Regions from separate parts of the Sporomusa sp. 246TCP1 genome, predicted to be linked through region 2. Evidence: riboswitches for the same ligand, from Rfam matches in the RefSeq annotation. Region 2 holds a riboswitch; the other holds the start of a gene.
The links. Region 2 has a riboswitch for FMN ahead of ribD (bifunctional diaminohydroxyphosphoribosylaminopyrimidine deaminase/5-amino-6-(5-phosphoribosylamino)uracil reductase RibD). Riboswitches for the same ligand answer to the same signal wherever they lie in the genome.
Positions count from the first base shown of each region.

Region 1 (3,268 bases), 2.5 Mb from region 2:
TATATCGGAAGTCAGCGTTACTGCAACTAATTGAAGTAAATTCTATGACTGAGTTGCCGGTAAAAGTGATCGAAGTTAGCAATAGTGTGATTGTGGTTAGTGTGAAGTAAAATTAGCGAGGGGAATGGTCAAACTGAAACTATTTTTCAACAAGGAAAATGAAGTAGATATTAGTGGCTTAAGCAATAGATCAACAGTACAGGAATTTTTCGATGCTGTCGATGAATTTTTACTTGAAAATCCATTGCCCTGCGGTACCTGCAGGCAACATTGCTGTAAAGGCCGGTTCAAAATCAATATGGACAGTGTTAGTGCTAAAAAACTGTCTAAAGGAAAGCTTGAACGCATAATTCCTAAACTGTTTGTTGACGTGGGCCAAAATAAACTGGAGATATTTCTTCTTGCCGGGAAAAAGAAATGCCGCCACCTGGATGGATTGTCGAGATGTCTTGTTTACAATGAGCGACCGGCAAGCTGCCGAACCTATATATGTATTCCGCAAAGCCCATGTTACAAGATTCTCGACGCGGCAATTGTCGCCGAGATGCACCATGCAATGCGTGCCGTATATCTTGATGCGGTGATAAACGACCCGGCAACGCCGCCGGCAGCTATTGAGCCGGCAAAAACGTTGCGCGAAGAAATAATAAGCGCCAGTACAGCTTACGGGTGCAACAATTATAGCGAAATTCTGATTAAGGATTGTGTAAGAGCTGATTTTGTGCATTCTAATGTGTCGCCAGAGGACGTGCGTTTATTTCATGAAATCATCAACAGGTAATTCAGAATAATGATTTTGTTGACAAATAATGGTCGGCGAGTATAATAACAGGTATGAGACTTATTCTCAGGGCGGGGTGCAAGTCCCCACCGGCGGTATCCCGGTTTTTTACCGGGGAGCCCGCGAGCGCTCTTCCTGCTTGGGAAGAGGTCAGCAGAACTGGTGAAATGCCAGTGCCGACGGTATAGTCCGGACGAAAGAGGATAAGGCGGTCAGCATTAATACAAGGAACCGGAGGTTCTATTGCATTATCGTTCAGTCGCTGTCTGTCTATTGCCCTGATTTAGTAAGTCCTACTATTAGTATAGGAGGCGCATTACTTTGAATCAGAATTTGTTAAGTCAATTTGGCAATGCAGAGGAGCGGGTGGCAAGGGCGCTTACTGCTCTCAGCAATGGTCAGGGTGTTTTAGTAACAGATAACGAACAGCGGGAAAATGAAGGTGATATTTTCTTTGCTGCCGAGTCGCTGACAACAAAACAGATGGCGATGTTAATTCGTGAATGCAGTGGTATAGTTTGTTTGTGTCTGCCGGAGGAAAAAGCCGAAGCATTAGTGTTGCCAATGATGGTAGCTAACAATACAAGTAGTTTTCAAACCGCATTTACCATTTCAATTGAAGCGGCTACGGGAGTTACCACAGGTGTGTCAGCCGCTGACCGTGTTGCGACTATAAAAGCGGCAATTGCTGATAATGCTTGTTCCCAGGATCTGCGTCATCCGGGGCATGTTTTCCCTTTGAAGGCCAAGCCTGGCGGGGTATTAGAACGACCGGGACATACAGAAGCCAATGTTGACTTAATGCGGCTTGCCGGTCTCAAACCATATGGTGTACTGTGCGAACTGACAAATCCGGATGGAACCATGGCGCGCTTACCGGAAATCGTGACTTTTGCGAACAAGCACAATATGCCGGTGGTCACAGTGGATGATTTGATAGATTACCGCAAGTTGCGAGAATAAGGAATACTTCAAGACTAATCAGCCCTCCAGGTTACCTGGAGGGCTTTATTGTATGAATTTATATTACTATTTACAGAAAATTGAGGCACTTTCTGCACTGAAAAGAGGAATATTGATAATCTGTGGCGAATTACTTTAAGGTATAAACTAGTAAACGGGAGGTATTGCTGTGAAGAAAGATATTCTTGTTCCTTTTGATGGCTCAAAAAATGCCATTGAAGCATTACATTGGGCTGTCACTATCGCAAAAGCGCTGCAGGAAAAAATTATTGTTTTGAATGTTCAATCCAGCTTTCATACTGTCCATACCAAAATATTCTTCAATGAGAATACCATTCGTGAGTATCAGCAACAACTTTTCCAAGAGATAATTGTGTCGGCTAAAAAAATATTGGAAGATTCAGGTGTAGCCTATGAACTAAAACTAAGAATCGGTGATGCTAAGGATCAGATTTGTCAAGAAGCAGGGATTGACGATACTATTGAAGCAGGCAGTTGTTCATCAAATGGTGTGCGGATGATCATAATGGGGTCCCGCGGAATGAATCCGATGCTGGGTGGGGTACTTGGCAGCGTCAGTTACGGTGTAGTTAATGTTGCTCAGTGTCCTGTGACCATTGTGCCGTATTCTTGTCATTAATAACTGGAAAGCATAATAAAATAGTACGAGGAGAAAGAAGCATTTCTTGTTAAACAAGATCTGCTTCTTTTTGATAGAATCAACTGCTTCTGTGATTCTAATCACTGATAAATAGCTGGATTTGGTATATCCTTTATCTAGAGATAAAAAATAGTTCAAATAAATTATGGAGGAGAAAAAATATGTTACGGAAAATTGTTACAATTGATGAAGAGAAGTGTGATGGTTGTGGTCTTTGTATTAGCGCTTGTCATGAAGCGGCTCTGCAGTTGATTGATGGAAAAGCTAAATTGGTATCAGACAATCTGTGTGATGGCCTGGGAGCCTGTTTGCCTGATTGTCCCCACGGGGCCATCAATATCATTGAACGGGAAGCACCTGCCTTTGATGAAGGAGCTGTCCAGCAGCAAATTGCCGGCAAGCTTCCGGCTAGTTCACCGCAAATGCCCGGCTGCCCGGGAAGTATGGCCAAAGAGATCAAAAAAGCAGCTGGAACTAGCCGGAATGAATCTGTTGCTACTGGTTCCCAGTTGCGGCAATGGCCATGCCAATTGCAGTTAGTACCAGCAAATGCTGCTTATTTTAATGATGCTCACCTGCTAGTGGCGGCTGATTGTGCGGCTTATGCCTATGCAAATCTACATGCTGAGTTTATGCATAACAAGATTACTGTTATTGGTTGTCCAAAACTGGATAAGGTCAATTACGCTGCTAAGCTAACCGAGATATTGCAATTGCATAACATCAAAAGTCTTACTATAGTAAGAATGGAGGTCCCTTGCTGTGGCGGCTTAGAAAATGCGGTTAAAGAGGCATTAGTACAGAGCGGCAAGATGATTCCTTGGCGTGTTGTGATAATTGGCACAGATGGTACTATTCCGGAA
Region 1 is NZ_CM170492.1:5,403,357-5,406,624, forward strand. Features, by position in the region: gene AC1ECB_RS25475 (hypothetical protein) at 1-110, shown strand, start outside; gene AC1ECB_RS25480 (YkgJ family cysteine cluster protein) at 125-781, shown strand; FMN riboswitch at 840-990, shown strand; gene ribB (3,4-dihydroxy-2-butanone-4-phosphate synthase) at 1,103-1,744, shown strand; gene AC1ECB_RS25490 (universal stress protein) at 1,914-2,384, shown strand; gene AC1ECB_RS25495 (ATP-binding protein) at 2,567-3,268, shown strand, end outside.
Region 1: another riboswitch for FMN. It lies ahead of ribB (3,4-dihydroxy-2-butanone-4-phosphate synthase); the one in region 2 lies ahead of ribD (bifunctional diaminohydroxyphosphoribosylaminopyrimidine deaminase/5-amino-6-(5-phosphoribosylamino)uracil reductase RibD).

Region 2 (3,268 bases):
CAATAGCTTCCTCAATCGTATTGAATTTCATGTAAATTCCTCCATTTCGTATTGGCAATCACTCTATTTCATAGGGTAAATCCATGCTGTTCGAGAAATCCCAGTGTTATCTTTTCCTCTGGTTTCGTATTTTGTTGTAAGCCTAGCAATTTTTCCACATACTTGCCAATAATATCTGTTTCCAGATTAACCGGCTCCCCTGCCGCCTTCAGGCCTACTGTGGTCATAGCAGCCGTATGGGGAATAAGTGACACGGTAAACCAGTCGGCACCAACGTCAATAACCGTAAGACTTGTACCATCAATAGCAATAGAGCCTTTGGAGATAATGTAGCGCATAACTTCAGGACCAGTGCCGATCCGGACAAGTATGGCATTATCATTTTGTTCTTTAATCAAAATAGTTCCTACCCCGTCGATATGACCGCTGACTATGTGTCCACCCAGTCGATCACCTACCCGGAGGGTACGTTCGAGGTTGACAGTATCACCTGTTTTGAGACCGGCCAGCGCTGTACGGTCTACTGTCTCAGGCATAACATCAGCAGTAAACCAATCACGGCTAAAGTCGACTACTGTCAGACAGGTGCCATTTACGGCAATGCTGTCACCCAGTTTGACGTCAGCTAACACTTTACTGCCAAAAACCGAGAGCCGAACTGATTTACTGCCGCGTGCAATTTGCTTAACTTTCCCTAATTCCTCCACAAGTCCGGTAAACATCTCGTCCCTCCCGTCCTGTTATATAACCATTTAGTAAGACATCTGTCCCGATGGTTTGTGTGGCAATATCCTCAAGCAGTATGGCTTGATCTACTGTTTCTACGCCTGTACCGCCAACTGGGCCTGGCGCCGCTTTACCGCCAAGTATTTTAGGTGCTATAAAGCAATACACCTTATCAATCAGATTAGCGGCTAAGAGTGAGGAGTTTATGGCTGCACCGCCTTCAACAAACACGCTGGTAATACGGCGTTCGCCCAAAATCGTAAACAGCTGACGCAAATTAACACCAAGAGGCGATCGCGCAAGCACCAACACCTCTACCCCATGGCTCTGTAGTGCAGCTATTCGTTCTGGCGGTGCTGCCTGGCTTACCGCAATGATGGTTGGCGCCTGCTTGTCTGTTACGACGTTAGCAGTCAGTGGTGTGCGGGCCATGGTGTCAATAACAATTCGTACAGGGTTTTGGCCGCCTGCCGGCAAACGTGTTGTTAGCCTGGGGTTATCTGTCAGTACTGTACCGATACCTACCAGTATGCCATCATATATATCACGCAGTCGATGCACATACTCCCGGGCAGCCGGGCCTGTTATCCACTTAGAATGGCCCGTATAGGCAGCAATTTTTCCATCAAGTGACATCGCTGTTTTAAGAACACCAAATGGCATTTTGGTAGTAATCCACTTAATAAATACTTCATTAAGTTTTGCGGCTTCGGCTGCCAGTATTCCCTCGACCACTTCAATACCAGCTGCTCTGAGCCGGGTTAGGCCCTTGCCGGCGACCTCAGGATTAGGATCAGTCATGGCTGCAACAACTTTTTTTATTCCCGCCGCAATCAGGGCATCAGCACAAGGGCCGGTTCGCCCATAATGAGAACACGGTTCAAGAGTAACATATATGGTTGCTCCTTTTGCTAACTCGCCAGCCTGGGCCAAAGCATGAATTTCCGCATGCGGTGTACCGGCCTGACGATGCCAGCCCTGGCCGACTATGTGTCCATCTTTTACAATAGCGGCACCCACCAGTGGATTGGGGCTGGTACGGCCTGTTGCATACTTCGCAATGGTAAGAGCCTGCTGCATATAATATTTGTCCATAGAAGTCCTCCAATGCAAACTTGAATAAAATAAAAAACTGTTGATTAGCTTTGGGGCTATCAACAGTTTAATAGGCAATGTGGTTGGGAAATGCCAATATGGCAGAACTTACGCCTTTTACCATCCAGACTATACTGTCGGCTCTGGAATTGAACCAGATCAACCGTAAAAACGGCTCGCGGGCTATACCGCCGGTCAGGAATTAAAAGATTTTACTCTTTTTCACCTTGCCCCAAAGGCTTTAGTATGTAATTTTCATCCAGAATGTAACTATCTACTACATATGTTACCACTAAGCAGCAATTTAATCAAGCCCCCGGATGTCTTTAATTGCCTGCGCCATATCTGGCGCTCCATATACTGCTGATCCGGCAACTAATATCGTTGCCCCGGGTCTTTGACACTTACTCATATAATGAAATCTCTGAAAGCCTTGAAAACAGGGCTTTTTTTGTTGGAAAAACGTCAAATCTGCCTTGTTTAATATTGCGTAATATAGCGTAACATGTTATAATATAAGGGATCGGAGGTGTTTTTAAATGAGACTTAGTATTTCTAAATCAAAGAATTCAACTTCGCTTTATGTCATACAATCTGTCTACGAAAACGGTAAGCGTTCCACAAAAGTTGTTGAAAAGTTAGGAACGATTGCTGAATTACAGCATAAGCTAAATGGACAAGACCCTTTTGAATGGGCTAAATCATACATCGAAGAACTTAACAAAAAAGAAAAAACTCAATTACGCGAAGTCACAGTTAAATATTCTCCATCTAAGATTATCTCCAAAGATCAACAACGCTGCTTTAACGGCGGATATCTCTTTCTCCAACAGCTTTATCATGAACTCAATCTGCATAAGCTATGTGCTGAAATTTCAAAGAAGTATAAATTTACTTTCGATCTGGATGCCGTACTATCGCGGCTCCTTTACGGACGAATCCTTTTTCCTTCTTCCAAACTCGCAACTTACCAACATTCCTCAAAATTTATTGAGCAACCCAACTTTGATTTACAGCATGTCTACCGATCTCTTGAGGTCATTTCAAAAGAAATGGATTTTATCCAATCTTCTCTTTACAACAACAGTCTTAAACTCTCAAAGAGAAATACCGGCATTCTCTATTATGACTGCACCAACTACTTTTTTGAAATCGAACAGGAAGATGGCCTTAAACAATATGGCGCTTCTAAAGAACATAGGCCAAATCCCATTATTCAGATGGGATTGTTCATGGATGGCGATGGTATTCCCCTAGCTTTTAACCTCAACAGTGGTAACACCAATGAGCAGATTACCCTTAAACCCTTGGAAGAAAAAATACTGTCTGATTTCAAGCTTTCCAAATTCGTTGTTTGTACTGATGCCGGCCTGGCTTCTGAAAGCAACAGGAAATTCAACGACAAGGGCGAGCGTGCCTTTATTACTACTCAATCTATTAAAAAGCT
Region 2 is NZ_CM170492.1:1,848,069-1,851,336, reverse strand. Features, by position in the region: gene AC1ECB_RS09210 (bifunctional 3,4-dihydroxy-2-butanone-4-phosphate synthase/GTP cyclohydrolase II) at 1-31, opposite strand, end outside; gene AC1ECB_RS09205 (riboflavin synthase) at 69-722, opposite strand; gene ribD (bifunctional diaminohydroxyphosphoribosylaminopyrimidine deaminase/5-amino-6-(5-phosphoribosylamino)uracil reductase RibD) at 685-1,821, opposite strand; FMN riboswitch at 1,930-2,065, opposite strand; partial or broken gene AC1ECB_RS09195 (IS1634 family transposase) at 2,361-3,268, shown strand, end outside.